Regions from separate parts of the Rhizobium sp. 01N447_2 genome, predicted to be linked through region 4. Evidence: predicted binding sites of a transcription regulator. Region 4 holds the regulator's gene; each other region holds the start of a gene.
The links. Region 4 encodes LexA, which represses DNA repair genes until DNA is damaged. Its sites were predicted from a motif close to TGTTCNNNNTGTGTTCNG; they were not measured.
Positions count from the first base shown of each region.

Region 1: a site for LexA is predicted at 6,392-6,409, ahead of AC1ECN_RS01360 (2'-5' RNA ligase family protein). Genes of this name have one in related genera too.
Region 2: a site for LexA is predicted at 5,219-5,236, ahead of AC1ECN_RS07820 (ImuA family protein). Genes of this name have one in related genera too.
Region 3: a site for LexA is predicted at 1,613-1,630, ahead of dinB (DNA polymerase IV). Genes of this name have one in related genera too.

Region 1 is NZ_JBFTQY010000002.1:2,733-10,181, forward strand. Features, by position in the region: gene xseA (exodeoxyribonuclease VII large subunit) at 1-74, shown strand, start outside; gene AC1ECN_RS01325 (NAD(P)H-dependent oxidoreductase) at 77-670, shown strand; gene AC1ECN_RS01330 (aminopeptidase) at 916-2,169, opposite strand; gene AC1ECN_RS01335 (glutathione S-transferase family protein) at 2,301-2,984, opposite strand; gene AC1ECN_RS01340 (MarR family winged helix-turn-helix transcriptional regulator) at 3,068-3,511, shown strand; gene ybaK (Cys-tRNA(Pro) deacylase) at 3,588-4,061, opposite strand; gene AC1ECN_RS01350 (ArsC family reductase) at 4,094-4,444, opposite strand; gene AC1ECN_RS01355 (succinylglutamate desuccinylase/aspartoacylase family protein) at 4,565-5,626, opposite strand; gene AC1ECN_RS01360 (2'-5' RNA ligase family protein) at 5,718-6,317, opposite strand; gene AC1ECN_RS01365 (methylated-DNA--[protein]-cysteine S-methyltransferase) at 6,600-7,163, shown strand; gene AC1ECN_RS01370 (SDR family oxidoreductase) at 7,276-7,449, opposite strand, start outside.
Region 2 is NZ_JBFTQY010000009.1:140,312-147,760, forward strand. Features, by position in the region: gene AC1ECN_RS07810 (error-prone DNA polymerase) at 1-2,802, opposite strand, end outside; gene AC1ECN_RS07815 (Y-family DNA polymerase) at 2,799-4,343, opposite strand; gene AC1ECN_RS07820 (ImuA family protein) at 4,255-5,199, opposite strand; gene AC1ECN_RS07825 (metallopeptidase family protein) at 5,361-5,798, shown strand; gene AC1ECN_RS07830 (DUF1737 domain-containing protein) at 5,873-6,079, opposite strand; gene AC1ECN_RS07835 (HpcH/HpaI aldolase/citrate lyase family protein) at 6,079-6,996, opposite strand; gene AC1ECN_RS07840 (hypothetical protein) at 7,135-7,368, shown strand.
Region 3 is NZ_JBFTQY010000050.1:658-8,106, forward strand. Features, by position in the region: gene AC1ECN_RS26555 (YcxB family protein) at 1-216, opposite strand, end outside; gene AC1ECN_RS26560 (cold-shock protein) at 382-681, opposite strand; gene AC1ECN_RS26565 (CsbD family protein) at 1,082-1,285, shown strand; gene dinB (DNA polymerase IV) at 1,655-2,752, shown strand; gene AC1ECN_RS26575 (SDR family oxidoreductase) at 2,970-3,863, opposite strand; gene AC1ECN_RS26580 (plasmid stabilization protein) at 4,011-4,331, shown strand; gene AC1ECN_RS26585 (PPC domain-containing DNA-binding protein) at 4,345-4,788, shown strand; gene AC1ECN_RS26590 (PAS domain S-box protein) at 4,809-5,879, opposite strand; gene AC1ECN_RS26595 (VOC family protein) at 6,093-6,530, shown strand; gene AC1ECN_RS26600 (DUF3072 domain-containing protein) at 7,141-7,356, shown strand; gene AC1ECN_RS26605 (hypothetical protein) at 7,416-7,449, shown strand, end outside.
Region 4 is NZ_JBFTQY010000107.1:1,006-8,454, forward strand. Features, by position in the region: gene pdhA (pyruvate dehydrogenase (acetyl-transferring) E1 component subunit alpha) at 1-217, opposite strand, end outside; gene AC1ECN_RS35920 (FtsB family cell division protein) at 363-683, opposite strand; gene eno (phosphopyruvate hydratase) at 821-2,095, opposite strand; gene kdsA (3-deoxy-8-phosphooctulonate synthase) at 2,237-3,082, opposite strand; gene AC1ECN_RS35935 (VOC family protein) at 3,079-3,975, opposite strand; gene lexA (transcriptional repressor LexA) at 4,174-4,893, shown strand; gene AC1ECN_RS35945 (ComEC/Rec2 family competence protein) at 4,874-7,306, opposite strand.

The DNA of each region.
Region 1 (7,449 bases), on a different contig from region 4:
GCGCACCGCCGGCCGGTGCCAAGAAGCGCGGCGCAAAATCCGCAGAACCGCCGAAGCAGGGAAGCCTGTTCTGACGATGCGGATCCTGCTGGTGCTTGCCCATCCGCTGGAGGATAGTTTCGCCGCTGCCGTGGCAAGGACCGCACGTGACGCGCTGGAAGCGGCAGGCCACGTGGTCGACCTGCTTGATCTCTACCGCGAAGATTTCGATCCGCGTCTTTCGAAGGCTGAGCGCGGCGGCTATTTCGACCACCCCTACGATACCTCAGCCGTTGCCGATATCGTCGCCCGCCTGAAGGCTGCCGATGGCCTCATTCTCGTCTTTCCGCAATGGTGGTTCAATTTCCCCGCCATCCTCAAGGGCTTCTTCGACCGTGTCTTCGCCCCCGGCGTTGCCTTCAGCCATGATGCTGCCGCCGGCCGTATCGTGCCGCAATTGACCCATATCAGGCTGTTCTATGCGCTGACGACGACAGGCTCGCCCTGGTGGCTGGTGCGTCTCTATATGGGCGATCCGGTGCGCCGGCTCTTGAAGCGCGGCATCGCCGCCTTCTGCTCGAAGGGATTGAATTTCCGCATGCTCAGCCTGCACGACATGGACCGGGCCACCGATGCAAAGCGCAGGGCGCATCTCGATCGCGTGCGCAAGCTGCTATCGGCGATCCGCTAAAGCAATTCCAGCAAAAGTGTGCAGCGGGTTTGCGTTCAACAGAGCATGCTGCCGGGCTGCGCGATTTTGTTCTGAGGCGTGATCCACATCGCCTCGAAGGATCACCTGAGGCACGCGCACGCGCCAGCCTCATCCTGGAGGCGCCCCGCGGGGGTCTCGAAGAACGGGGCTGGCCGCCGCGCCGCTTCCAGCAATGGCCATGGTGCTTTTCGGCAGTTGGCTCAGTCAGCGCACGAGGATGCTGCTCAGGCCCATTCGCCCTGCCGCATCACCGGAACCCGCGAGCCATCCGGCTTGATGCCGTCGATATCGACCTTGTCAGAGCCGATCATCCAGTCGATATGGATCAGGCTGGAATTGCCGCCCTGCGCCTTGATCTGCTCCTGGCTCAGTGTCGCGCCATCGAGGAAACATTTGGAATAGCACTGGCCGAGCGCGATGTGGCAGGAGGCGTTTTCGTCGAACAGCGTGTTGTAGAACAGGATGCCGCTGGCCGAGATCGGCGAGGAATGCGGCACGAGCGCCACCTCGCCGAGCCGGCGCGCGCCCTCATCGGTATCGAGCACCTTGTTCAAGACCTCTTCGCCGCGCGAGGCCTTGGCCTCGACGATGCGCCCGCCTTCGAAGCGCACCTGGATATTGTCGATCAGCGTGCCCTGGTGCGAAAGCGGCTTGGTGCTCGAAACATGGCCTTCGACGCGCATCGCATGCGGCGTGGTGAACACTTCCTCGGTCGGAATATTCGGATTGCAGGTGATGCCGTTCTTGGCGGTGGACGCGCCGCCATGCCATTCATGCCCGTCGGCGAGGCCGATCGTCAGGTCGGTGCCCGGTCCCTGGAAATGCAGCGAGGCGAAGCGCTCGTCGTTTAACCAGGCGGAGCGCTTGGCAAGATTGGCATTGTGCTCGGCCCAGGCGGCGACGGGATCGCTGACATCGACGCGCGAGGCGGCAAAGATCGCCTTGGCGAGCTTGGCGATGGCGATCGGTTCCGGATCGTCGGGGAAGACCACCTTGGCCCAGGACGGGTTGGGATAGGAGACGATGTTCCAGTTGATGTCGAAATTCGAGATCTTCTCCAGCGCCGGCTTATAGGCGGTGGAGTTGGCGCGATTGGCGCGGCCGACCTTGCCGGCATCCTGCTCGGACAGCAGCATCGGATTGTCGCCGGCGATCGCAAGACGGGCCGCCCCATTGGCATAGGCCTTGGCCATGCCCTCGTAGAGCCAGCCGGAGGCGCGGTCGAAGCTCTCGTCGCTGCCATATTGATAGCGCGCCAGCGTCGTTTCCTCGTCGGAATAGAAGGCGCTCACCAGCCCGGCGCCGGCTTTATAAGCGTGCTTGGTGATTAGGCGAACGAGCGGCAGCGCCACGACAGGCGACGTGATCACCAGATCTTGACCCTTCTGCAGCTGCAGCCCGACCTTGACGGCAACTTCCGCAAGCTTTTCCAGCTTGACGGGATCAACGGTGTTCTGGCTCTGGGGCATGAAAGTCATGGTTCAACCTGCCTTCTGTCATCGACGGTGGGAGGCTGGAAGACTTAGACCCGTTTGCGGCGAAAATGAAGCGCTCCACTGCCGAATTGAAGCGGCCGGATTAGATGTCCGGCCGGCTGGGTGGGCGGGCTTTAAGCGGCGGCAGGCAGCCTGAGCAGGATCGAGTTATGTTTTTCGAGGAATTCCATCAGCCGCTGCGGGTAGTCTTCGCCAACGGCGGCCTTGACGCTTGCCCGCTCGGAGAGAGCCTTGCGCCAGCGCGTCACTCGCTCAAGCCCTTCGAAGATGTCGCTGTCGCCGAGCGTGTCGAAGAGATCGAAATACCGAAAGACCGGTGCAAAGACAGCGTCGACGAGGCTGAAGTCGTTGCCGGCGAAATACGGCCCATCCGTTAGCACGTTCTCGACAGTCGCGAACTTGGAGATAAGCGACTTGCGCTTGGCCTCGAGTTGCGCGGCATCCTGCGCCGTCTCGTAACCCCAGAGATCGGAAAGCACGGATGAGCCGAATTCCATCCAGCCGCGATGGCGGGCACGCGTCAGCGCGTCTTTCGGATGCAGCGCGACGCCCGGCTGCGTTTCCTCCAGATATTCGCAGATGACGCTGCTTTCGAACAGCACGGCCTGGCTGCCGTCTTCCTCCTCGATCCGCAGCAGCGGCACCTTGCCGAGCGGCGAGATCTGCAGGAACCAGTCGGGCTTGTCGGCAAGATCGATGTTGATGCGCTCGAAGGGCACGCCCTTTTCGAGCAGCGCGATCGCGGCGCGCTGCACATAGGGGCAGAGATGATGGCTGACGAGGGTAAGCTTGCTCATGGGGGTCTCCTTGGCAAGGATGATAGATGTAGGTGCATCTAATAGCGCTTGCGGCGAAATTCAAGATAGATGTAACTGCATTTATGTCTGAAAAACCGTCGAATCCGAGCGAAGCGGTCACCTCTGCCTGGACGAGCATCATGCGCGCCCGAGAGCGGTTGCTCGGCGCCATCGAAGCCGACCTGAAAATGGCCGGCATGCCGCCGCTTGCCTGGTATGACGTGCTGTGGGAATTGGCGCGCTCGCAAGACGGCAAGCTGCGCCCCTACGAGATCGAGGAGCGGACGTTGCTGGCGCAGTATAATCTTTCCCGCCTGCTCGACCGGCTGGAACGGGAGGGCCTGGTCCGGCGCGAGGTCTTCGCCGAGGATGGACGTGGCCGCTGGGTGGTGCTGTCAGATGCCGGCCGAAAGCTTCGCGAGCGCATGTGGATCGTCTATGCCAAATCGATCGACACTCATATCGGCTGCAAGCTTGCCGAAAACGAGGCGAAGGCGATCGCCGGCCTGCTCGACCGCTTTCTCTGAATCCTGTTCTCAATTGAAGAGTGAGAGCATGATGTCGTCGGAAAAACCGCTCAGACTTTTCGGCATCATGCTCTGATTAGGCAATCAGCGGCGCGGCGACAGCCTTCAGCGCCTTCAACGCATCCTTCGGATCGAGCCGCACCTGCAGCCCGCGCTGCCCGCCATTGATATAGACGAGCGGTTCGCCAAGCGCGGCCTCCTCGATCGCCGTCGGCACGGTCTTCTTCTGGCCGAAAGGGCTGATGCCGCCGACATGATAGCCCGTCAGCCGTTCGGCATCGGCAGGCTTCATCATGTTGGCCGATTTGCCGTGAAAGGCGCTGGCGAGCTTCTTCATGCTGACCTCGCGATCCGACGGCACGACGACGCAGACCGGTTTGCCGTCCACCTCCGCCATCAGCGTCTTCAGCACGCGATGCGGCGCTTCGCCCAGCGCTTCTGCCGCCTGCAGCCCGACGCGCTCGGCATTGGGGTCGTAGTCATAGGTATAGACCGTGAAGGCGATGCCCGCCTGCGAAAGAACCTGTGTCGCGCGCGTGGTCTTGGACATCTCTTTCCCTCGTGAATTCACTCGGCCGCCTGTCAGCCGCCGAAGGTACCGGCGTAAATCTCCGGCTTGAAGCCGATCAGCAATTTCCCCTTTGCCTCCAGCACCGGCCGCTTGATCATCGACGGTTGGTCGAGCATCAGCGCGATCGCTTTCTCCCGGGTGAGGTTCTCGCGCTCCGCATCGGGCAATTTGCGGAAGGTGGTGCCGGCGCGGTTGAGCACGGTGTCGAGGCCGGCCTGGTCGATCCAGGCTTCGAGATGGGTGCGGTCGATACCGAGCGCCTTGTAATCATGAAACTCATAGGCGACGCCGTGTTCTTCCAGCCAGTTGCGGGCCTTCTTCATCGTGTCGCAATTCTTGATGCCATAGATGGTGATGGCCATGCCCGATCGATCTCCCTGTGATGGCGCGAGATAACATGCACGAAGGCCGGCGCAAACGCCGTGCGACGTTTTATCCCCCGAGCGCGTCGACCATCGAGGCAGACAAAGCCGGCCTGTGGCTCAATTCTCCAGCGTGCCGGCCTTGCGCGAAGCCTTGCTGGGTTCGTCGCAGGCGATCTTCATCAGGTCGCCGCGCCGTCGCACCAGCCGGTCGGATGTTCGCGTCAGGATCAGCCCATCCTGCGGTGCGGTGAGCTCGATGCTGCCGCCCGGCTGTCCTGGCCGGGTGATGATCGTCGCGAGAAGGTCGCCTTCCGCAATCCTCTCGCCGATATTGCGATGAAAAAGCACGGCTCCGCCTTCCGGAGCGCGGATGATCTCGACATTGTCGAGCGGCACGGCCGGACCGGAAAACGCCGTTGCCGCCGGCTTTTCGTCACTGACGATCCCCCGTGCCGCGAGGAAACGCCAGAGCCCGTCGGCGTCCTTTTTCGCCAATACCGGATCGACGTCGCGCTTGCCGCGCAGCTCGACGGTGACGGAGAGTCTGCCGGGCAGCTCGAATAGGCGTTCGCCGGGAACGCCATATTTCCACGCAAAGCCGACGGCCTCCTCGAAGGCCGAGCTTTCGCCATCCGAAAGCAGCACGGCCTCCATGTCGAGTGAAGCGGCGAGATCGGCCGCCTCCGGCCAGAAGGCCTCGTCGATATAGGCATATTGCAGCGATTCATCGTCGCAATGCAGGTCGAGCACGAGATCCGCCCCGAGCGCCAAATGCAGCAGCTGCCGCTTCAATCTGTCGGTAGCCGGGTAATCATCGAGGTCTTTGATCAGCGTCGGGCGATCGGCCAGGGAGATCAGCGGAAAGTCCCGGTTGAAATTGGTGCGCGAACCCAAGTCGAAACGGCCCTGCAATTCGCCGAAATGCGATTGCGCCGCACCGATCGGATTGGCCTGCGGCACGATGGTGATGTCGCCCGCGATCTCTCCCTGGTTTTCTGCCTGCCGCAGCCTTTCGCAAAGGAAATGCAGCAGCACCGTTCCAGGCAGCTCGCCGGCATGCAGTGCCGCCTGGATATAGGTCTTCGGCGCCTTCGGATCGCCGCCCTTAAAGCGCAGCACCGGCAGCCGCCACTCCGTTCCCGATGTATCGCCGGGGATGATGATCTCTGAAACGTCCATGCTGATTTCGCTTCCCGTGTGCAACACCTGAACGAGCTTTATGCGCAGAAGCTGGGCAAGCGCAAGCCGCGGCCAAGGGCGTCAGCCTGCCTTAACCGAGCAGTGGCCAGCGATCGATAATCCGATGTTCGGTTTTTCCGACAACACTGTGGATGAGCAGGAATTCGGACGCCGTCCATGAAACGGGTGTGTCGAGGGTCGTCGGCGGCATGGCTTTGCGGTCGTAGAGCAGCGTCATATGTGGCGTGAAATCGCGGCTGATATTGTGCCGCAATCCGGCATTGTGCATGCCGACGCCCAGTTGGACATGCACCCGGGTGAGCGGTTTCCGTCCGCCCTCGCCGCAAAGCACAAGCGCTCGCGCCTGCGGGAATCGCATGATCCGGTCAAAGGTCATTGCGATCGGCGCACTCTCGACCGTGGCGCCGGCCTGCCGTGCCGCGAAGACCACATCCTCCGGCAGCTTCGGATAGTCGCCGACCCAGATGATCGACACATGCAATGTCGTCAGGCGCGGGATGCCGCAAAGGGAGAAGGCTCGACGATAGTCATCGGCGATTGCGGCCGCCTGCTGCTCGATGGCATCAGGAGGGCAGAGCGCAAAGAAAAGTCGGTGTCCGTTGACGTAGCTTTCGTTTCGCCGTCCGCGACCATTTTTGTCGTCTCCGAAGTCGAGGGGCATCTGGTTCATAGAATTTCAGGTCGTCATGACCCGCCTCGTCGTTTTCAAAACGCGACGAAGATACTCTGCAAGGAAGCAACAGCAAGAACAAAAAGAGAACATAATTTCCCGACATGCTCGGGGTCACACTTGTCCGGACCGTCGCTCAAGACCGGGTGAAGTGGATAGTCGGTCGACAATGCAGGGGCGCACCACAATATTTCCTGGAAGCCCGGCGCGCGCAAGAAACGGGTTGAAACAGCGGCCGTCCCATACGATTTTGAGGGTCATTGAAAACGCGGAGGCTGTGTCATGGCTGAGACCATACACCACTATCTCATCTTCGAAACCGCGGGTGGTTTCTGCGGCATCGCCTGGAGCGATGCCGGCATCACCCGCTTCCAACTGCCGACCAAGTCAGCGGAAGCGACCGAACGGCTGCTGCTGCGCCGCCTGCCGGATGCCGAACCCGGCGCGCCGACGCCTGCAGTGCTCGAGACGGTCGCCGCCGTGAAGCGCTACTTCCGGGGCGAGGAAACGGATTTTTCCGGCGTCGAACTCGATCTTGCCGGCCAGGATGCCTTCTTCCGGGATATTTATGCGGCGGCAAGGCGTGTCGGCTGGGGTCGCACCACCACTTACGGCGCGCTGGCCAAGGAGCTGGGCGTCGGGCCGGAAGCCGCCCGCGACGTCGGCCAGGCAATGGCGAAGAACCCTGTCGCTTTGATCATCCCCTGCCACCGGGTGCTTGCGGCCGGCGGCAAGATCGGCGGCTTCTCCGCGCCCGGCGGTTCGTCATCGAAGGCCCGGATGCTGGAGCTCGAAGGCGTCAACCTCGCCCCGCCGCTGCCCGCCCAGCAGTCGCTGGGGTTTTAGGCGGCGGAGGCTTTTTTCGTTTTCCGCAATTCCCGGCAAAATCGCTTCGCGCTTTGCCTGGCAAAACCGCTCAACACTTTTGCTGGAATTGCTTTGGCAGGGTCTCAGCCGATCAATGCGGGCTGGCTGTCGGCCGGATGATGATCTCGCTGACATCGACGTCGTCAGGCTGGCTGATGGCGTAGAGGATCGAATTGGCGATGGCCTCGGGGCTGATGGTGATCGCTCTGAAAGCCTTCATGGCGTCCCGCGCGGTCGGATCGGTGATCGTCTCGGCCAGTTCCGA
Region 2 (7,449 bases), on a different contig from region 4:
GGCCGCGCTCTTCACATCCAGCGCGCGCACCGCCCAGAGCGCGTCGCGTCGTGACAGTTTGAGGGACTGGAACGCATCGGCATCCGCCAGTCGCTCGATGATGGATTTCTGCAGACCGGACCGCAGCCAGAGATCGCGCACCGAACTATAGCCTTCACCTCGATTGTCGACGAGCCGTTCCATATCGTCTGTCGAAAGGCCCTTAATCTGCCGGAAGCCGAGCCGCACCGCATGGCGGGTCTTGATGATCTCGCGCATCTCATGATGCCGAAAATCGATGGCATTCCGATCGAAGGCATCCTCCTCCAGACCGCAATCCCAGTTCGATTCATTGATATCGACCGGCAGGATCTTTACCCCGTGCTCGCGTGCATCCCGCACCAGCTGCGCCGGCGCATAAAAGCCCATCGGTTGGGAATTCAGCATCGCCGCGCAGAAGACGTCGGGATAATAGGCCTTGAGCCATGAGGAGGCATAGACGAGCAGCGCAAAGGAGGCGGCATGGCTTTCCGGAAAACCATATTCACCGAAGCCTTTGATCTGGTTGAAGCATTGCTTCGCGAACTCCGGATCATAGTCTTTTGAGACCATTCCCTCGATGAACCGCTTTTCGAAGTTACCGATCGTACCCGTTCTCTTGAATGTCGCCATCGCTCTGCGAAGCTTGTCGGCTTCCGCCGGTTTGAAGCCTGCGGCGGTAATGGCGATCTGCATGGCCTGTTCCTGGAACAAGGGCACGCCGAGGGTTCTTTCCAGAACCGTTTCCAGCTCCTTGCTCGGATATTTGATCGGAATGTTCTTGGCCCGCTGCTCCCGGCGTTTCAGATAGGGATGCACCATGTCGCCCTGGATCGGACCTGGCCGCACAATCGCCACCTCGATGACGAGATCGTAGAACACCTTCGGCTTAAGACGTGGCAGCATGCTCATCTGCGCCCGGCTTTCGATCTGGAAGACGCCGAGCGTATCGGCCCGGCCCATCATCTCGTATACCGGCTCGCCCTCACCCCCATGCTCCTTGTGGCCGAGGTCTGCGAGCGTCTTCTTCACGTCGTAATGCAATTCAAGCAGCGAGAAGGCCTTCCGCAGGCAGGTCAGCATGCCGAGCGCCAGCACATCCACTTTGAGGATCTTGACGTTGTCGAGGTCGTCCTTGTCCCACTCGATCATGTAGCGATCCGGCATCGCCGTCTTCATGATCGGCACCACCTCGTCGAGCCTGTCCCGCGTGATGACGAAACCGCCGACATGTTGGGTGAGATGGCGTGGGAAGCCGAGGAGCTCGGACGCATATTTCAGCACGTTCTGCGTCACCGGATCCTTGATGTCGAGACCCGCCGCCTTCGCGTCCCGCTCCGAGAGATTATCCTCCGACCAGCCCCAGACGAGGCTGCTGATCGCCGACTGGACATCCTCCGACAGCCCAAAGGCCTTGGAAACCTCGCGGCCCGCCGAGCGCGTACGATAGGTCGTCACCCCCGCCGTCAGCCCAGCATGTTCTATGCCGTATCTTTTATAGATGAACTGGATGACCTCTTCGCGCCGGTCATGTTCGAAATCGACATCGATATCCGGCGGTTCGTCGCGATCCATCGAAATAAAGCGGTCGAAGAGAAGCGTGCTCTTTTGAGGATCGACTTCCGTTATCTCGAGACAATAGCAGATGACCGAATTTGCCGCCGATCCGCGCCCCTGGCACAAGACCTTGAGTTCATAGCGGGCGTGCTGGATGATCCTGTGCACCGTCAGGAAATAAGAAGCATATTTCTTATCTCCGATGAGTTTCAACTCATAATCGATCTGTTGCGCCACCTTGGGCGGGATACCCTCGGGATAGCGTCTTGCGGCTCCCGCTTTCGTCAGCCTTTCGAGTGTCTCCTGCGGCGTTTCGCCGGGATCGTTTTCTGGCGGATAATTGTGCTCCAGTTCCTTCAGCGAAAAGGTCAAGCTGTCGAAAAATACCTGCGCATTTTCGATCGCACCAGGATAGTCCCGGAAGATCCGGACCATTTCACGTGAATCCTTGAGATAACGTTCGGCATTCGGCGCCAGCAGGAATCCGGCTTGCGCTATCTGCACATGCTCCCGGATCGCGATCACGACATCCGAAAGCGGCCGGCGTTCGGGATGATGGTAAAGTGGTTGGTTGGTCGCAATCAACGGCACGCGATTTCGGGCAGCAAGCATGGAAAACACCGCAAAGACCTGCCTGTCGCGGCCATCATAGGCTGGCGCCAGCGCCATAAAAAAAGCCTTGCGGAAGCGTCTGCGAAACCGTTCCAGATAATCTTCCAGCGTCGACTGACCCGCCTGATGATCGACAAGGGTGCGATCGGGAACGAGGGCAAGCATCATCTCGTCCCCCCATTCCACGAGCTCCGCTTCCGTCAGTATGCAGGTCCCCTTGACCGCCTCTTTTTTCAGATTACCGGCGCTGAGAAGACGGCAGAGATTTGCCCAGCCGCGCCGGTTGCGCGGATAGGCAAGGACATCAGGCGTTCCATCGCAAAAGACGAGACGAGCGCCGGGCTGAACCCGGATAGGATCGAGAATGACCTCCGTTTTTCCCTTCTTCTTCGCTTCGGCTAAAATCGCATCCCTGTTTTTGTATCTCTCCTCAAGCTGCTCCGCCTGCGCATGTGCCCGCACCACGCCGGCAACCGAATTCCGGTCCGCAATGCCGAGGCCGCCGAGCTTCAGCGAAGCGGCCTGCACGACCATCTCTTCCGGGCTGGAGGCGCCTTCGAGAAACGAGAAATTCGTCCTCGTGCCGATCTCGCAAAATGCGGGTGCGGTTCTCATGCAAAGACACCATGCATGAACCAGCGCGGATCGAGTTCCCGACCATAGAAGCCGCGACGATAGATCCAGAAGCGATGTCCGGTCTCGTCCTCGATGCGGAAATAGTCACGCGCCTCGGCGTCATTCCCATCGATCCACCATTCCATGGCAATCCGTTCCGGCCCTTCGCTTCTTGCCACCTGATGCTGCATGCGCCGCCAGCGGAAGATCTGCGGCGGACCATCGGGCACTTCGGCAAGTATGGTCTCGACGGGCTCCGGCGTTGCAAAGAGCCGCAGCGGGCGCTCTTCGCGGAAAGGAAGTTGGATGTCCTGCTCCGCCTTCCGCCTGGGAAGGCTCTCCATCACAGGAACCGTGATGACGGCGCGTTCCGGAACATGGCTCTCGCGAAGCTGAAAGCTTTGCAGGCAATCCGCACCAAGTCGGGCCGAGACCCGGTCGACGAAGGCCGAAAGCGAGATCTCTCCCTGCCGGTCACCCTCGAAATCACCCTGCGCCTCGTTGAAGGGATCGTGCCGCAACACATTCAACCGCAGGATCTCGAAACCATAGCCGGCATCGAGATCGTCATAGACCGCCTGCAATCGCTCGGAAAAAAGCCCGGCGATGAACTTTGGTTCGCGAAGCGGCTGCGAAGCGCCGACGGAGATATGAAAGACCCTGCCGTCGACGCGGAACAGGACCAGTTCGAACACCCGCCCGCCAGCCCCCCGCGCCTCCAGCGACGGCTGCAGCGACATGGCGACCTGCCTGGTGACGGCAAGGATCTGCTCTTCCGTGCCGATGGGCTCGATCAGCCGGCTTTCGGCCGAGAGGCTGGCAACAGGACGCCGGGGCGAGACCGGCTCCTCTTCACGTCCCAGCGCCTGGTCGAGACGCAGAAGCAGCTCCGGGCCGAACCGGCGGGTCAGCGGCGCTCGCGGCGCATCGATGACGTCGCCGATATATTTCAGACCGAGCTTCTTCAGGGCAGCGACGGTTTGTCCTTCCAGCCGCAAGGCTGCAACCGGCAAGGACATCAGCACATGTTCCGCCTCCTCGTCCCCGATCACGCCACCTTGCCCGAAGCGGGACGCGGCCCAGGAAAGGCCTGATGACGATGAGACCGCGCCGCGGGCATCGAATCCCATATGGAAAAGCCGCGACAGCACATCCTTGAGAAGCGCCTTTTCACCACCGAAGAGATGGGCGCAGCCGCTAATGTCGAGAAACAGACCGTCCTTGCCGTCGAACGCCACCAGCGGCGTATAGCGGTCGCACCAGTCGGCAATTGCCTCCAGCAACCGGCGGTCGGCCACCAGATCCTCTTCCGCCACCTCGAGCATGGGGTACATAGCGCGCGCTTCGGCAACGCCCAGCTCCTTCCTCAACCCCAGCCTTTCGGCCAACTCGTCCAGTGCCGTCAGCCGCATGGCATTGTTGAGCTTGCCGGAACAGACGATAGGCGGCGTCTCAGGACGCCCTTTCGAACGCCAGGAGAGCCCCCATCGCTTGCGGGCGATGCGGTCCGTTGCCAGATGCGGGAAGCTGAGCGCCAGAATGCGCTGACTGTTCGCCTGGAGGACGAACGAGGTTTGGTTCGGCGATAGGGAGAAATTCGCGTTCATGGGGGTTCCACTCCAGAAGAAAGGAGAGCGGGGCCGGATTGCGGCTCTTCTCCAGTGTGAGACGGAAAATCGGATTGCCGATGCTGCCGGAAAGTTTCGATCCATCCGGCAACGGCCGCAGACCGGACGGGGCCGGTTCGACATGCAGGCGGAAGGCCGCACTGCTTGCCTCCTCTGCTCCCGCCTGGCGGACAAGGAAGAGCGGACGGCGGGCAGCATGCGCCCTGAGACTGAGCCTGCGGCTTTCGGTCAGGCCGAAATGGGCGGGATTGCCCCGCACTTCGAAGATGACGGCCGAGAAGGCAGCGCTTTCCACCGCCACCTCCGCCAGCCAGAGCGCCTCGTCCAGCTTGCGCGGCGCGGCATGGAGAAACCGCTCCGGGCTCAACCCGAAATCCCGAAGCCCGGGTGCATAGGGACGACCGGCCTCCAGCGTGCCGACGGCATCGCCAATCCAGAGCAACGGCAGAAGCCTGCCGGCATCCGCTTCCTGTTTCTGCAGCCGCGCGGCAACAGCCATCGCCAGCCCGCTTGCCGCACCTGCATCGCGAGACAGAGCCGAGCGGAATTCGGTGATCGCATCGAGCCGCAACCCGCCTTCCAGCGCGCTGTCGAGAAACTCCACCCCAAACGCCAAGGGCGGCAAAATGCGTCTCCGGGGTGTCTTACCTCCTGCCGCCAGGGCTTCCCGCTCCGCCGCGACAAGCGCCGGCGCGAGCTTTCCCTCCAGTCTGGCGATGGTTTCGCGGAGCGCAAAAAGCCGCTCGCGCGCCAGGGCGTGCTGCGCCATGGCGTTCTCCAATTCGTCTTGTTCCTGTTATGTTCTTATAGATTCCAGAGAGCTAATGAAGAGTCAACGGCCATTTTCTATGAATTTATTCCTGCCTTTGATTCCGCACTCGAAAATCGGCGATAAAGGTTCTATATGGGCCCGCAAAGGAAGGAATATTCATGGCCCGCATAGACCAGAGCGATGATTGGCGGGACCGCCATGCGCCGACGATCAGCACCTTCGAGTCGCTGGCCATGGAGGCCTATAGCCATCTGCCGGATGAATTTCGCCAGCTGACGACCAACCTCACGATCGAGATCGAAGATTTTCCCGATGACGACGTTTTCGAGGACATGGCGCTGGAAACCCCTTTCGATCTGCTCGGCCTTTTCGAGGGCAGGGGCATTTCCGAACGTTTCACGCTGGAAACCGGCGAGATGCCGAACCGCATCCGCCTCTACCGCCGCCCCATCCTCGATTACTGGGCCGAGAACGACGAGACGCTCGGCGATATCATCACCCACGTCCTGATCCACGAGATCGGCCACCATTTCGGACTGAGCGACGATGACATGGAGCGGATCGAGGCAAGCGCCGAGGAAGCTGCCGAACGCTAGACGCTCCATTACTTTCAATCACGCATAATCCTTTCCGAAAATCGATTGCGATTTTCGGGGTTATGCGCTGAGCCTCACTGCTCGGAGAGCTTCATCTCAGGATCGTAATCCTTGCCTTCGACATGCTTGACGACGGCCTGGCCGCACTGCATCGCGCCGGTTGCGGCATTGAAGGCATAGGTCGGCGAGCCCTCAAGCGCCCAGCCCTTGTTGAGGGCGGCAGTGACCTTGTGGCAGAAGGAAGCATCGTCGGGACCGGTCAGGAAGCGGTAGAGTTTCATCACATCGTCTTTCGTGCTGCAGCGCGGGCTGCGATCAAGTGCGCTTTATGGACCAGACTTTCCGCCTGGACAAGATGCAGCCGCTCGACCATCCGCCCGCCTGCATTGATGACGTTCAGCCCATCGGAGGCAGGATCGGCAAAGGCTGATATGATCGCCTCCGCTTCCGCAATCGCTGCCGGATCCGGGCCGAAATGGCGGTTGGCGGGCTCGATCTGCGCCGGATGGATCAGCATCTTGCCGGCAAAGCCCATGGCCCGGCCCTGCCGGCATTCGGCATCAAAACCCTGTTCGTCCCTGAAATCGTTGAAGACGCTGTCGATCGCATCGAGCCCGTAGGCGCTGACCGCAAGGACGACCTGCATCAGCCACGGCACGAGATAGCTCCTCCCCGGTTGCGGCAGCACGCCGGTTTCCTTGCGCAGGTCGTTGAGCCCGACGACGAGGCAATCGAGCCGCGAGCCCGGTGTGCGCCCGGCTTCGGCGATAACAGCCGCATTCAGGATGCCGCGCGGCGTCTCGATCATCGCCCAGATGCGCAGATCTTCCGGTGCATCGGCCTCGGAGAGAAGGTCACTGAGCGCCATGACATCCTGCGGTTCGTCGACCTTCGGCAGCAGCACGGCGTCGGGATCGAGCGCGATTACCAGTTCCATGTCCGCCAGACCGAAATCGGTCGACAGATCATTGATGCGGATGATCCGTTCCTTGCCTTCCAGCGGCCGAGCCGAAAAGAAATTCCTCAGATTTTCCCGCGCTTCCGCCTTTCTTTCCGGCGCCACCGAATCCTCGAGATCGAAGATCACCGCATCGCAATCGACAGCATGGGTTTTTTCGAGGGCGCGGGGATTGATGGCAGGCACACTCAACACCGAACGGCGCAGGCGGGCGGAGCGGGTCGTGGGGTTTCGGCTCATGGCGAATTACTGCCAAGCTTTGAAAGCCGAAGCAAGCAGCCCACCCCAGAACATCGAGCAGAACAACAAAAAGCCATGCTTGCCTTGCAGAGAGGAAGAAGAAGGACCACATTCCTTTCCGAAGAAAGGTCTCCAACCATGCAGAACATTCGCTCCATCTTCCTCATGCTTGCCGGCGCCACCGTTTTCGTGGCTATGCTGCTTCTCACCTTTTCGGTGACGCTCGCCGTCGGCGGCATCCTGACCGTGATCATGGTCGGACGTGCGCTTTCGATGAAGATGAAGCCCGCTCCGGTTCGCGCCAAGGCAAATAACGGCCAGCGCGAAATGCGGGTGTGGAACGACGGCCGCGGCACGATCATCGATCTCTGATCATCTTTTCGCTGAAAAATTTGGCCGACACTGTCGCATCGCGCTTCCATGTTACGTCTTTGAAGCAGCCAGGCATTCAGC
Region 3 (7,449 bases), on a different contig from region 4:
CCAGAGCCAGGAACCGCTTTCGACCACAACGCTGACCATCATCACCGGATTGTATAGATCCGTGTAAAAAACCAGAAGGCACCAGACGGAAAAGAGCCAAAGGACCACTGTAACTATGCTGCGTTGCCAGGGACGGCGTGTGAGCGCCCGGGCCATTGCAGCATAGTCCCATGCAGTAAGCGTATAAGTGATCTTAAATCGAGGGTCGGTGTGCATTTGGATACTCAGCTGGGAACGGAACTCTCCGGAGCACGATCACCGATAAATTATCGGCGCCGCTCGAACAACTGGAATTGGTCGACTAAAGGTTAAGCGATGCGAGCCGGCTGTTGGATGAACGTTGGAGCGGCTATCAGGCGCCCATGGGCTCGGTCAAAATCGCTATTGCCGTCGAAGGCCCCATTCCTTCTCAAATTCCGTCTCGAAGTTTGAACTCACTCCATCGTATCCAAGCTCCGGCCGACGCGCCTTTGGCTTGGAAACGATCGATAGACCTTCGGCAAAGATCTTTCCGTTGCGCGAGCCAATAGAGTACTGAAGCGCGGTACCGCTTTCCAATGTAGGAAGACTGGCTTCCTCAACCTTTGAAATATGCAGGAAAACATCGGCGGTGCCGTCATCAGGCGAGATGAAACCGAATCCCTTGGCTGCACTGAACCATTTCACCTTGCCGCTGGGCATATATGACCTCTCTCCTTTGGTCGCGGCATTTTGCAGTTGCCATTCATAAACGCAAGAGACCGACGTCAGGCTCGCCGGCGAAACGGTCAGAACTGGAAGTTGGTCACGCTTCAACGAGAGGACAAGCCATAGATGACGCCAAGGACGATCACTTTGAGCTCGTCATAGGGGATGCTCCGCCTGCAACAAAACGGGTAGCGGGACTTGCGGTGAAGCGGATGGGGCGAGCAGTCGGTTTCATCTTTGTCCTGGCCTTGGCGCACGCCCGTAGGTATTCCTCAAGATATCCGAAGATCCGCGTCCTGATCGCGGTGGAAACCAGACTGCTTCGCGTGGTTTTGCGGAACAGACGGCCGTGCAACAACGTTTATTCCGCACCACCAATATCGGAGGAGCAGACATGGATTGGAACCGCGTAGAAGGCAACTGGAAACAGGTAAAGGGCAAGGTCAAGGAGCAGTGGGGCAAACTCACTGACGATGATCTCGACGTGATTGCCGGCAAGCGCGATCAGCTCGAAGGCAAAATCCAGGAGCGTTACGGCTACGAGAAGGATCGCGCCACCAAGGACATCGATGACTGGTACGGTCGCCAAACTTGGTAAGGGTTCAACAAATCACCGAGCCGCAGGATTGAACCTGCGGCTCTTTCGTGTGCGCTGTACTGTGCAAGAACGAGAAGATGGGGCCCTACCTCAAAGGTCGCTCCGCGACCCTATCTCCGTCCCCACGATCATGTGCCGCGATCGAAGCTGCGCCCAAGCGCGGGCTAATCAGTTCGTTACCGACTGTCGTGGCAAAAGGGTGTGACGCGCCTAGCAGATACAGCCCCGCGAAACGAATCAGCGGCCGCGGTTTTCCTCCTGCACCGTGATCTCGTCCCGCAAGCGAAACGAAGCGGACGAGATTGGATTCGTTGATGGAAGCTGATATGTTCTTTTTTTGTTCCCGATAGCCACCCTTGACACTTTGCCATGAACGTCATGATCCAGACACCGATCCGAAAAATCATCCATGTCGACATGGACGCTTTTTACGCGTCGGTGGAGCAGCGCGACAACCCCGAGCTTCGTGGCAAACCACTCGCCGTTGGCGGATCCGCCGCGCGCGGGGTCGTCGCGGCCGCCAGCTATGAGGCCCGCAAATTCGGTGTCCATTCTGCCATGCCGTCGATCACGGCGGCCCGCAAATGCCCGGACCTGATCTTCGTGCCGCCGCGATTCGACATCTACAAGGCAGTATCGCAGCAGATCCGGGAAATTTTTGCGCAATACACGCCGCTGATCGAGCCGCTGTCACTCGACGAAGCCTATCTCGACGTCACAGAGAACCTGAAAGGTATGGAGATCGCCACCGAGATTGCCCTGGAGATCAGAGCGAAGATCAAGGAGGCGACCGGGCTTAACGCCTCGGCCGGTATTTCCTACAACAAGTTCCTTGCCAAGATGGCGAGCGATCTAAACAAGCCGAACGGCCAAGCAGTAATCACACCGAGGAACGGCCCCGGCTTTGTCGAGGCGCTGCCTGTGAAGAAATTCCACGGTGTCGGACCGGCGACTGCCGAACGGATGAAGAAACATGGGATCGAGACAGGGGCCGACCTGAAATCGAAGTCACTGCAGTTCCTGACCGAGCATTTCGGAAAATCCGGTCCTTATTTTTACGGTATAGCCCGCGGTGTCGACCTACGGCAGGTCCGCCCCGACCGGATCCGGAAATCCGTCGGCGCCGAAGACACCTTCGTTCAGGACATCGACGACCTCGAGCGGGCAAGGACCGAGTTGACGCCGCTTGCGGAAAAGGTCTGGAGGCACTGTGCGGCCAACGGTATCAGCGGCAAGACGGTTACTCTCAAGGTGAAATATTCGGATTTCACCCGGGCGACCCGCAGTCGGACAAGCGCCCAGCCATGTTCTGACGTCTCAGATGTCCTGGAATCCGCAGATGCGTTGCTGACCACGGTCTACCCGTTCAAGCTGCCGGTCCGGCTTCTCGGCGTCACTCTGTCGTCTCTCACCAATGACCCAAGCGCGGATGACGAGGAACAACCACAGCTCGGTTTCGATTTGTAATGTCGAATAGGCTGGAGAAAACAACAAGCAGTTTAGACATCCCGCGTTCACGTCATAGGTTGCAGCTGACGATCCTGGGCCAGGCGATCAAGGAGAAACTGCAATAAGTGTCGACAAGCCGCTATTAAAAGCGGTGTTCGCCTCCCGGATTGCGTCGGTAAACACGTGTGGGTTTCCTGCGGCAGATTGCGGCCGACATCCTGTGAGGTCGATCCGCTCAGGCGACGCCCTTGCCGCCGGTGACACCATATACCTCGCCGTTAATGAAGCTTGCTTCTGGCGACGCAAGCAGGACGAACACGGGAGCCAGCTCGACCGGCTGACCGGGTCGGCCGAAGTCGCTGTCCTTGCCGAAGTTCTTCACTTTCTCGTCCGGCTGGCCGCCACTCGGCTGGAGAACCGTCCAGACGGGTCCCGGCGCGACGACATTGGCGCGAATGCCGCGCTCGATCAGCTGCTTGGCGAGGGCCTTCGTATAAGCAACGATACCGGCCTTGGTCGTGGCGTAGTCGAGGAGGAGCGGCGACGGCTGATAAGCCTGAATTGAGGCTGTGGTGATCACAGCAGATCCGGCCGGCATATGGGGCACGGCGGCCTGTGCGATCCAATGAAGCGCATAGAGATTGGTCTTCATCGTCTTGTCGAAGTCCTCCGTCGACAACTCCTCGATCTTCTCGCGGTACTGCTGGCGGCCAGCATTGATCACGAGGATATCGAGACCGCCGAGGCCGGAGAGAGCTTTCTCGACTAGCTCGCGGCACCATGCTTCGTCCTTGATGTCGCCTGGGAGCGCGACGGCCTTGCGTCCCTCCGCTTCGATAAGGCTCATCACTTCTTTTGCATCCGCCTCTTCTTCCGGAAGATAGGCGATGGCGACGTCGGCGCCCTCGCGAGCGAAAGCGATGGCTGCAGCACGGCCAATGCCGGAATCGCCGCCGGTGACGAGTGCCTTGCGGCCGGTGAGCTTTCCCGACCCGCGATAACTCTCCTCGCCGTGATCCGGCGTGGGATCCATCTTGCGCGCGAGGCCAGGCGCCTGTTGCGGCTGGTCTGGAAAAGGCGGTGCGGGATAAAGCTTGCGGGGATCGTTCAGGAAGGTTTTGTCGCTCATTGTGACACCTACTAATTTTGCGAATTGGATGCGAAATGACTGTCTGCGAACGCCCGTTTCGTCCCATTGTTCCCGTAGCGTCACCGGACCCGGAACAAACTTTCTGTCTTACCGTTCGTCCTGATTATCAACGACGGAGGAAATGACATGCCCCGCGGTGACAAGTCCAAGTACACTGACAAACAGGAACGCAAGGCAGACCACATCGCCGAAAGCTACGAAGACCGTGGCCTGTCCGAGAACGAAGCCGAGCGCCGAGCCTGGGCAACCGTCAACAAGGATGATGGCGGCGGCAAGAAGGCCGGCGGTTCCGGACAGGGCAAGCATACCGGTCATCCCGCAGCCCACAAAGGCGGCGAGAAAGGTGGCAAGGCGGCAGCGTCGCGATCGGCCGCAGACCGGTCGGCTTCGGCAAAGAAGGCGGCAGCGACGCGAAAGCGGAACGCCGCGCACAGCGCCCATCATTGATCGGTCGTGTTCCGTGACGGAGCAGCAACGCTACATCCCAACACCTGACGGATTCCTGATGGTCTTAAGGCAGGGAGACGATGTGCTTGCCTGCCTCGGAGCGCTGATGGTCGACGAAGATATACCTTCGGCGATGCTTTCTGGTTTCGGATTCGCAGGTCATATCACCTTCGGCTTCTTCGATTTCGAAGCCGGCGAATTCAAACCGAAGAGCTACGAGAACCTTGAAGTGACCAATTTGACGGGCTCGCTTGCCTGGAAGGATGGAAAGCCGCTGCCGCATCTGCATGCAGCCGCAGGTAACTCTTCGTTTGCAGCGGTCGGCGGTCACCTGTTGGCGTTAGAGGTCGGGCGCGGTTCGATGGAGATCCACGTGAGAACCCTATCAGACCGCCTGGAACGGGCGACCGACGCGTCGATTGGCGCCAACGTCCTGCAACTCGGTCCGGCCGGTTAAGGCGCGGCTGGCTCGCTGCCTTAATCGCTGATAGCGCCGATTGGGACGGACAGTCGGATCGCGAGTCCGTTCGGCATCCACTCGCGCGAGATATCGACCCCGAGGCCCTTTCCGACGATCTGCTCGAGCCGGCTTCCAAAACCGATCGAATGTGTCTCCGGCGGCTCGTGCCGCGGACCGTTGCTTTCGAGCCAGACGATTTCCACGATGTTGCCGTTCTTCGTCACTGCGATATCCAGCTTCCCCTCTTCCACAGACAGAGCGCCATATTTCGCGGCATTGGTTGCAAACTCATGGAACAGCAGCGCTAAATCTGTGATCTTGTTGCCGCTAACGTCGATGTCATCTCCGGTCAGCTGCCAACGATTGGCACCGTCGCGCTCATACGGAGCGAGGATATTGGACAGAAGCCGGAACAGGGTGGTCTGCGGTGCGCCGGTCGCCTCACCGTTCGGGCTTGGCAATGTCATCTCATGCGCCAGGGACAGAGCGACCAATCTGTCCTGCATCCCGGCCGCCAGCTCGGCAGTCGTCTTTGCCGTCCTTGCTGCAAGGGTGATGATGCTGCCAGTGATAGCGAACAGGTTTTTCACCCGGTGATGCATTTCTCGAAGCAAAAGTTCCTGGTGCTCGGCGGCTCGCTTGCGCTCCGAGATGTCGCGGGCAATCTTCGATGCACCGATGATCATTCCGTTGCCATCCCGAATAGGCGAGATGGTGAGGGAGATATCAATCAGGCTACCGTCCTTGCGTCGTCGTATGGTCTCGAAGTGATCGACGCGCTCGCCGGCCTGGATGCGGGCGAGAATGGCCGGTTCCTCGTCGAGGCGATCGGGTGGAATGACGATCGTGATCGGCTTGCCGACAGCCTCGTCCGCCGCATAGCCGAAAAGGCGCTCGGCGCCTTTATTCCAGGTTGTGATGATGCCGTTGAGAGTCTTGCTGACAATGGCGTCGTCGGAAGACTCGACGATCGCCGCAAGAAACGCTGCAGCAATATGTCCCGCCTGCACAGCGTCTATGTCAGACCCTGGCTGTAGCACAGGGTACTTCGCCTGCCCCTCGCGCTCTTGGTCATTGGAAATAGACATCTGCCCCCCGTCAATCAATGCATTTTTGGACGCCAAACGGTCAAGCCACCTGGCGCAGCGCCGACGATATTCGGCAAACACCAGCAATAAAAGCCCGAAAGCTGATGAGGGTGACGCCATCCGAAATTTTTCTTAAAGATTTCGATAGCGATGTCGGGATCGATGGTTCAACCACGTCCTCGAAGGATCGGACCGAAAATCGGAGGAGGCGGAATGGCGCTCAAGCGGATGGACAACATCGGGATTGTCGTTGAAGACCTTGGCGTGGCGATAGGCTTTTTCCAAGAGCTGGGCCTCGAACTCGAAGGCCGCGCGACGATCGAGGGCGAATGGGCCGGTCGTGTTACTGGTCTGGGCGATCAGCACGTGGAGATCGCCATGATGCGCACGCCGGACGGGCACAGCCGGCTGGAGCTTTCACGCTTCCTCAGACCTGAAATCGTTGCGGATCATCGGAACGCTCCGGTGAATGCGCTTGGTTATCTGCGAGCCATGTTTACAGTCGATGACGTCGAGGAGACCGTTGAGAGACTGCGCGCGCACGGCGCCCAGCTTGTCGGCGATGTCGTCCGATATGAGGACGCCTACAAGCTTTGCTACATCCGCGGACCCGAGGGTCTTCTCATCGGCCTTGCCGAGGAGCTCGGGTAAGCAGAGAAATTCGCCTTGGGCCTATCCGCGTGATGGTGTGAAGCGACCTGACCAAATGGCTGGCCGATAAGGGACTCCTAGACCCCGAAGGTCGGGAACAGGTCTTCGAGCTCATAGAACGACGCGGAATGTTCCACGGTCGGTTGAAGCCGCCCTTTAAAAATCGCGACCCTTTGTCCTGGGTTGCGCGATGCGACGGATTTCCGGAAACGAAGTCGATCTGCTCCTCCAGCTCCAGACGAAGCCCCTCGGGTAGCATGATCGTCTCAACTCGCGACGAGCCCTGCTTCAGTTCGGTGGCGTGTCGTACGGCGCGATCGAAAGAGACCCGGCGGTTAAAGCCGGGTCGGTCGAAGGAAAGTTTCCGCATCTCCAGGGACAGGAAGATCGATATCGAACCGCGAAACAACTTTCCACCGGGTCGTTGGCAAATAAACGGCCTGTGCCATTTTTGTTGCTTCAATCACATCATCCGGCGGGGGAAAGTCCTTTCCGAGCGTAGTGCGCCAAGGAGGGCTCGGTTGCGCTCCGGAAATCCCATCGGGCTCGCCTTCCGGTTCCGGAACTTGACGAGAGCCAGAACGTTCAGGGAACAAGAGAGGAGTTCTCCATGACCAACAACCCGAAGACAGACACGACTTCCAACACCCAGAAAGATCCAGATGAGTGGGTAAGCGGCGACGAGCCGATAACCGGCGCCCAGCGATCTTACCTGAAGACGCTTTCGGAACAGGCGCATAAGCCAAACGCTTACGCTGAGGACATCTCGAAAGCCGAAGCCTCCAAACGGATCGACGAGCTCAAACAGGAACTCGGCCTTAGCTGATCTAGCATGTAGTCGTGCATAAACCGGAACCTTCCGGTTGCTCTGACAGTTTTCGGGGCATGCCCTATCTCGTCGAAATCTTGCTTCCCGTGG
Region 4 (7,449 bases):
CCTGACCGATGTAGAGGTGACAGAAACCGCCGATGAAGCCCATGCCGTAAAGCTGACCGGCCTTCTCCTCGAAGCGGCGGATCAGCAGCATCTCGCGATAGGCCTTCAGCTCTTCATTGCGATCGAAGTCGGCTACTGGGCCTCCATTCGATGCTTTGGCTGCCGGTTTTGCTGCAGTTTTGCGGCTGGAAACGGTCGCGGTCTTTCGCGGCGCCATTCAACCCTCCCTATGGGTTTGTCGTTTCTTGGTGGCGCGTACCATAGGGAAGAAATATGACCACAGCAATGCCATAATTGCATGGCTCGTATTCGGCACTAAATTATTGATAAATCTACAGAAATAACAATTAACCAATTTCAAGTTAATTGGAATAGTGATTGAATACGACGATCTCGTCGGCGCGCGACATATTGAGCTGATAGCGCGCTTTTTCGTCCAGCATATCCTTGTCGAGCGAGCCATCACTCAGGAGCGCGACCTGATTTTCCAGATGTTCGCGCTTCGCCTTCAAGATCGCAAGCTCTTTGTCGCGCGCGACACGCTGATGCTCGAACGCCTCCGTCGCGCGCAGGCCGTAATCGCCATGAATGCAATGATAACCGAAATAGGAGAGGAAGGCGACCGTCATGGCCGGAATGACGAAGCGGCCGATCTTTCTCTTCTTATGATGCTTTGTCCACATACACGCATGCTCTTGAACGCATTACCAATTGGTTCAATCTAGCGCGCAGAGATTAACCGTTCGTTGACTCTAAAAACCGCGCAATAAAAAACCCGCGCCGGGAAGGCGCGGGTCAAGCCATTGGAAATCAGATCCGATCAGCCGCGAATGATCGAGCGGCCGGCATACTGGGCCTGCGGGCCGAGGCCTTCCTCGATGCGGATCAGCTGGTTGTACTTGGCAAGACGGTCGGAGCGCGACAGCGAGCCGGTCTTGATCTGGCCGCAGTTGGTGGCGACCGCGAGATCGGCGATGGTCGAATCTTCGGTCTCGCCGGAGCGGTGGGACATGACGGCAGTATAGGCCGCCTTGTGCGCCGTGTTGACGGCATCGAGCGTTTCCGTCAGCGAGCCGATCTGGTTGACCTTGACGAGGATCGAGTTGGCAACACCCATGCGGATGCCGTCGCGAAGACGGGCGGAGTTGGTGACGAAGAGATCGTCGCCGACGAGCTGGGTCTTCTTGCCGGCCAGGTCGGTCAGCGTCTTCCAGCCGTCCCAATCGTCTTCGGCCATGCCGTCCTCGATCGAGATGATCGGATACTTGGCGGCGAGCTCGGCCAGATATTCGGCCATGGCGCCCGGTTCCAGCGTGCGGCCTTCCCCTTCGAGAACGTATTTGCCGTCCTTGAAGAATTCCGTCGAGGCGCAATCGAGGCCGAGGTAGATGTCCTCGCCCGGCTTGTAGCCGGCTTTCTCGACCGACTTCATGATGAAGTCGAGAGCTTCCGGCGCGCTCTTCAGGCCCGGTGCGAAACCGCCTTCGTCGCCGACATTGGTGTTGTGGCCCTGTGCGGCAAGTTCCTTGCGCAGCGTATGGAAGACTTCCGAACCCATGCGCACGGCTTCGGCGATCGTATCGGCGCCGACCGGCAGGATCATGAACTCCTGGAAATCGATCGGGTTGTCGGCATGGGCGCCGCCGTTGATGATGTTCATCATCGGCACCGGCAGCAGGCTGGCGGAAGCGCCGCCGACATAACGGTAGAGCGGCAGGCCGGAAGCCTGGGCGGCAGCCTTGGCAACGGCGAGCGAGACGCCGAGGATGGCGTTGGCGCCGAGGCGCGACTTGTTCGGCGTGCCGTCCAGCTCGATCATGATGTTGTCGATCTGGATCTGGTTTTCGGCGTCAATGCCGCCGATCGCGTCGAAGATCTCGGTGTTGGCGGCGTCGACCGCCTTTTGGACGCCCTTGCCGAGGTAGCGCTTGCCGCCGTCGCGCAGTTCGACCGCCTCATGCGCGCCCGTCGAGGCGCCCGAGGGAACGGCCGCGCGGCCCATGCTGCCATCTTCGAGATAGACATCGACTTCGACGGTGGGGTTGCCACGGCTATCGAGAATCTCGCGGGCGATGATATCGGTGATTGCAGTCATGGGTTCTTCCTGCTCGGTGGGTGATAAGTCGGTTCGAAAACTGTCTTAGTCGAAGGCGTGCAAATTACAATGCTGCAATTTCCAGCCTTCGAACCGTGTTCGGATCTCGCCTATAGCACGATCATGTCAGGCTGTTGAACGTCAAGCCTTGGCGACCGCATCGAAGGCGAGCAGCTTTTCAAGCAGCCGCGGCATGTCCTTGAGATAGACCATGTTGGGGCCGTCGGAAGGTGCATTGTCGGGGTCCTGATGGGTTTCGATGAAGACCCCGGCGATACCGACAGCCACCGCTGCGCGCGCCAGCGTTTCCACGAATTCCCGCTGACCGCCGGAAGAATCGCCCTGCCCGCCCGGCTGCGCCACAGAATGGGTCGCATCGAAGATAACAGGGGCGCCCATCGCCGCCATGATCGGCAGCGAGCGCATGTCGGAGACCAGCGTATTGTAGCCGAAGGAGGCGCCGCGCTCACACAGCAGCACGTTCGGATTGCCGCTGGCATTGAGCTTCTTCAGGACGTTCTTCATATCCCAGGGAGCGAGAAACTGGCCCTTCTTGACATTGACGACGCGGCCGGTCTTGGCGGCGGCGATGAGAAGGTCGGTCTGGCGGCAAAGGAACGCCGGGATCTGCAGGACGTCGACGACCCTTGCCACCTCCGCGCATTGCTCTGCGGTATGAACGTCGGTCAGGACAGGAAAGCCGAATTCCTTTTTCAGGTCGGCAAAGACCTCCATGCCCTTTTCGATCCCGATACCGCGTTCAGCCGAGAGCGAGGTGCGGTTCGCCTTGTCGAAGGAGCTCTTGTAAACGAGGCCGATGCCGAGCTTGCCGCAAAGCTCTTTCAGCGTGCCGGCAACCATGAAGGCGTGATCGCGGCTCTCCATCTGGCAGGGGCCGGCAATCAGCGACAGGCGGCCGGTATTGGAAAAGCTGACCTGGCCTTGGTCCTCGCCGATCCTGACTTCGGAATTCGTATCAGTGCTCATCGTGTTTCCTCGAAGGCGAAGAGCGCGCCCTGCCCGGGCGCAGGCTTCACCACAATGCGATTGTTCTTGCGCGTGTATGTCACCCCGTTAGCAGCCAAATGCGCTTCTGTCACGGCAAGATCGGCGACGGCAAAGAGGATTGCCCTGCCGCGCAGGCCGCGATCGCCGGATGAGACGGCGATGTCAAAATAGGCTTCCAGCCCTTCCGGCGTCATCAGGCTGATTTTCGCGTTCGACGCTGCGATATTGACGCCAAAACTCGTTTTCTCGACTGCCGCTTGCGCCACGGCAAGGCCGACGAAGGCAGCAAAGGCAGCGGCGGCGGGTGCGCAAAGCGCTATCTCGGTTATGCCGATGACGCCATTGGCATGCGTCTCCAGCGCGCCGCGGTCGGCCGGTAGCGGATTGACGCGCTCGACGGTGAAGAGAAAGAGGTCAGGCGCGCGCAGGTCGCCGGCGAAAGCCAGTTTGAAGCCGGCAATCGTCTGCGCACCGTCCGGCATCGTCATCGGCCGGGTGAACTGCAGCACTTCGCCAGCGCTCGATCCGTCGCCGACGAAGTTCTGATGATCGAGGCTGGCATCCTCACTGCCGAAAGCCAGCCCCGAAAGCCCTTCCTCGCCGCAGCGGAAGYGGAAGGCACGGTTGCGGGCGGTGAAGACATTGCCTTGCCGCGCCGAAGCCTCGCTCTCCTCGGCGCTCGCAATCCCGAGCGGCTCCAGATAGGTCTTGTCGGCAAAAAAGACGCAGGCATTCTCCGTTCCGAAGGGATGGCGCGCATCGGCGGCAACGGTGAAGCCGAGCTTGCCGAGCCTTTCGCGCGCCACATCAATATTGACGACGGGCAGCACGACATGATCCAGCGGATGCGGTTTGCCGGAATGCGTGTTCATCATAATCCTCCTCAAAACGGCAAGAGATGTGCGACAGCGCCACCCTCAATGCAAGACTTGTGTCCCAATCCGGCGAATGAAAATAAAAATCTCGACGAGTTGGCGCGAAGTTTTACGGAAATTTAGCTACTTGCGGAACACATATGGAACATATAGTGTCTGTTCTGGATTTGTTTCAATCACGAGGTCACAACGTCGATGCTCACGCGCAAACAACAGGAGCTTCTCCTTTTCATTCACGAGCGCATGAAAGAATCCGGCGTTCCGCCGTCTTTCGACGAAATGAAGGATGCGCTGGACCTCGCCTCGAAGTCCGGGATTCACAGGCTGATCACGGCGCTCGAGGAACGTGGCTTCATTCGCCGCCTACCGAACCGCGCCCRTGCGCTTGAGGTCATCAAGCTTCCGGAGGCCTATAGCCCTAGTATCCAGCCCCGGCGCGGCTTTTCGCCGAGCGTCATCGAGGGCAGCCTCGGTAAGCCCCAGCCGGTCGCCGCCCCCGCTGCCGCAAAGCCCGTCGCCGACAACGGCAACTCGGTCTCCGTGCCGGTCATGGGCCGAATCGCTGCCGGTGTTCCGATCTCGGCGATCCAGAACAACACCCACGACATAGTCGTTCCGGCCGACATGCTCGGTTCCGGTGAACATTATGCGCTGGAGGTCAAGGGCGATTCGATGATCGACGCCGGCATCTTCGACGGTGACACGGTGATCATCCGCAACGGCAGCACCGCAAGTCCCGGTGACATCGTCGTGGCTCTCGTCGACGACGAGGAAGCAACACTCAAACGCTTCCGCCGCAAGGGCGCCTCGATCGCGCTCGAAGCCGCCAACCCGGCTTACGAGACCCGAATCTTCGGGCCGGACCGCGTCAAGGTGCAAGGCAAACTCGTCGGTCTCATTCGCCGCTATCACTGACACTGGGCGGGCCGGATTCGGCAAAACTGTTGCTGCGCCAGTCATAGGCGCGATGGCGCATCCATGGCCGCGACAGATCATCGAATGCGGCTGTGACGTCCAGGCCGGCATCGGCGAAGCGTAATTCGACGGAACCGGTCCTGCGCAGCGTCTCACCGGTGAAGAGCGTCGCACCTGAGCGGCAGCTGTTGAAGCGCAGGCGCACCGACGTCACGACGATATCGGCCGCATCGCAGGCCGGACCGAGATAGGCGGCATTGTCGATGACAGCAACCACGCGACCATTGCCAAGCCTTGATGTGCACCAGGCCTTCTTGACGCAAGAAAAGCGGTTTGCGTCAGCGCTCGTTGCAGCCGCCCGCATCGCCGACCTTGCTTCGTTCTGCTGATCGCGGGAAAGCCTGACGCGGCGGTCTTCTCCCTCCGGCGGGATAGCAGGCCCCTCCAGCATCTTCGGCGGGTGATGCGTCGGCAGGACCAGCGCTCTCTGCCACTGGTCGAAGATGAAATCCGGCGGTCTTTCGCGGTTGGAAGCCATGGCCGCCGTCTCGACGACCGCGACGAGACCACCATCCTCCGAAATTACCAGATCCGGCGGCCGGGGAACTGGCAGAAGCAACAGGATGAGTGTTGCGACCGCGATGATTGATGTGCCGATATGGCGCAGCCGGGTGCGGAGCAGCGTCAACAGCAGAAAGCCGGCGACGGCGACCGCGAAATACCAGGCGGGCAAGCGGCCGACGTCGATATTGCCCCCCCAGCCGGACACGGTCTTTGCGACCGCGATCACCAGATCGAGGCCGAATCCGACGACCTTCCAGGGCAAAACGTCCAGACCGAAAGGCATGAGCAGCATCGCCAGCAGGCCGGCCGGCATGATGATGAAGGAGATGATCGGCATCGTCGCGAGGTTTGCCGGCAGGCCGTAGGCGGTMAAGCGATGAAAATGCTCGATCGAAAACAGCGCGGTGGAAAACCCACCGATCAGCGAGGTCAGGAAGACGCCGCCGAAGAAGCCCGCAACCGTAACGATGGGCCGAAACACCGGCAGCTTCAGGAAGGCGTTTTCGCGGATGCCCCGGTCCTTCCACAGCTGATAACCCGATACCAACGCCAACGTCGCGGCAAAGGACATCTGGAAGCTCGGACCCAAGACCTCGGACGGTGAAATGGCGATGATGACAAGCGCGGAGAGCGCGACGTTGCGCAGGCTGATCGACGGCCGGTCGAAGAAGACCGCAATCAACATGATGGCCATCATGATGAAGGCGCGTTCGGCGGAGACCGCAAAGCCCGAGATCAGGAAATAGGCCGTGACGGCAAGCAGCGCGCCGGCGGCGGCGATCTTCTTGGTCGGATAGGCCTGGGCGACGCCGGGAAAGAGGCTGAGCAGCATCCGGAAACCGACGAAGAAGATGCCGGCCGACAGCGCCATGTTGAGGCCCGAGATGGCGATGATATGAGCCAGGCCGGACTGGCGCAGCGCCTCCGTCGTTTCATTCGAGATGGCACGCCGCTCGTCCGTCACGAGAGCAGCGGCGAAAGCGCCGGTGTCGCCGGGTAGGATCGACCTTATGCGGTCGCCAATGCCGCTGCGCAGCCGGTAGAGCCCTTCGAGCAGTGCTTCCCACGTCGATCTTGCGGCCTGCGGACCTGCCTGCAAGTCGACCTTCTCCGGCGCCCCGTAGAAGAAGCCGTTGGCGCCGATGCCATCGAAATAGGCACCGAAGGAGAAGTCGTTGAGCTCAGGAAGTGCCGGGCCTGCCGGCGGCGTCAGCCGCGCCCTGCCGGTGATGATATCACCGATTTCGAAAGGCGCCTCCGCGCCGCGGGCGATCGCGGTTATGCGTTCCGGCGGCCGCTTCACCTCCGGCGCCTCCGTGCCGGTGACGGCAAGAATATAGCGCCATCGGCCGCGACCGTCGCCTTCGCGCCGCTCGACACGGCCGGTCACCGTCGTCGTGACGGCGGAATCGAGGATCACGGTCGAAGCCCGCCGGCTCTCGAACTGCGCCGAAACCACGCCGCAGGCCACAAGTGCAAGCGCCAGCAGCGTTGCCCGCAACGCCGCCCGGCTGCGGCTGGCGATGAGAACCGCGACGGTCAGCACCAACAGGCAGAGCAGCGATGCAACGAGCGGAAAGTCCGATGCGGCCAGAAACCAGAAGGCTGCCCCGGCGCCGAGGAAGACCGGCGAGACCAGCAGCAGACGGCCATGGTCCGCCTCTTCGCCCAGCAAGCGCATGCCGATACGCAGCGATTGCGAGGCTGCCGCCGGCAGCCGGTACCGCAAGGGGCTCGTCGACTGCGTCCTTGCCGGCCGCGTCACCACAACAGGCGGAGAAAAACCGGCAGTGTCGGCAAGGCCGGCGCCTGCTTCCGGCCGCAATTCGACTGTCGTCAACTCCTGCATGTGCCGCCCAAGATCACCCGCCCAGGCAGCCAGAATGCAACCGCCAATCAAATCCGGCAAGAATAATCGATTGAAAAGCGAGGGAAAAGTGAAGGAGCCAAAAGAGCAGTCGAATCATCGGCTTCGATATGCGTATAGCTCAT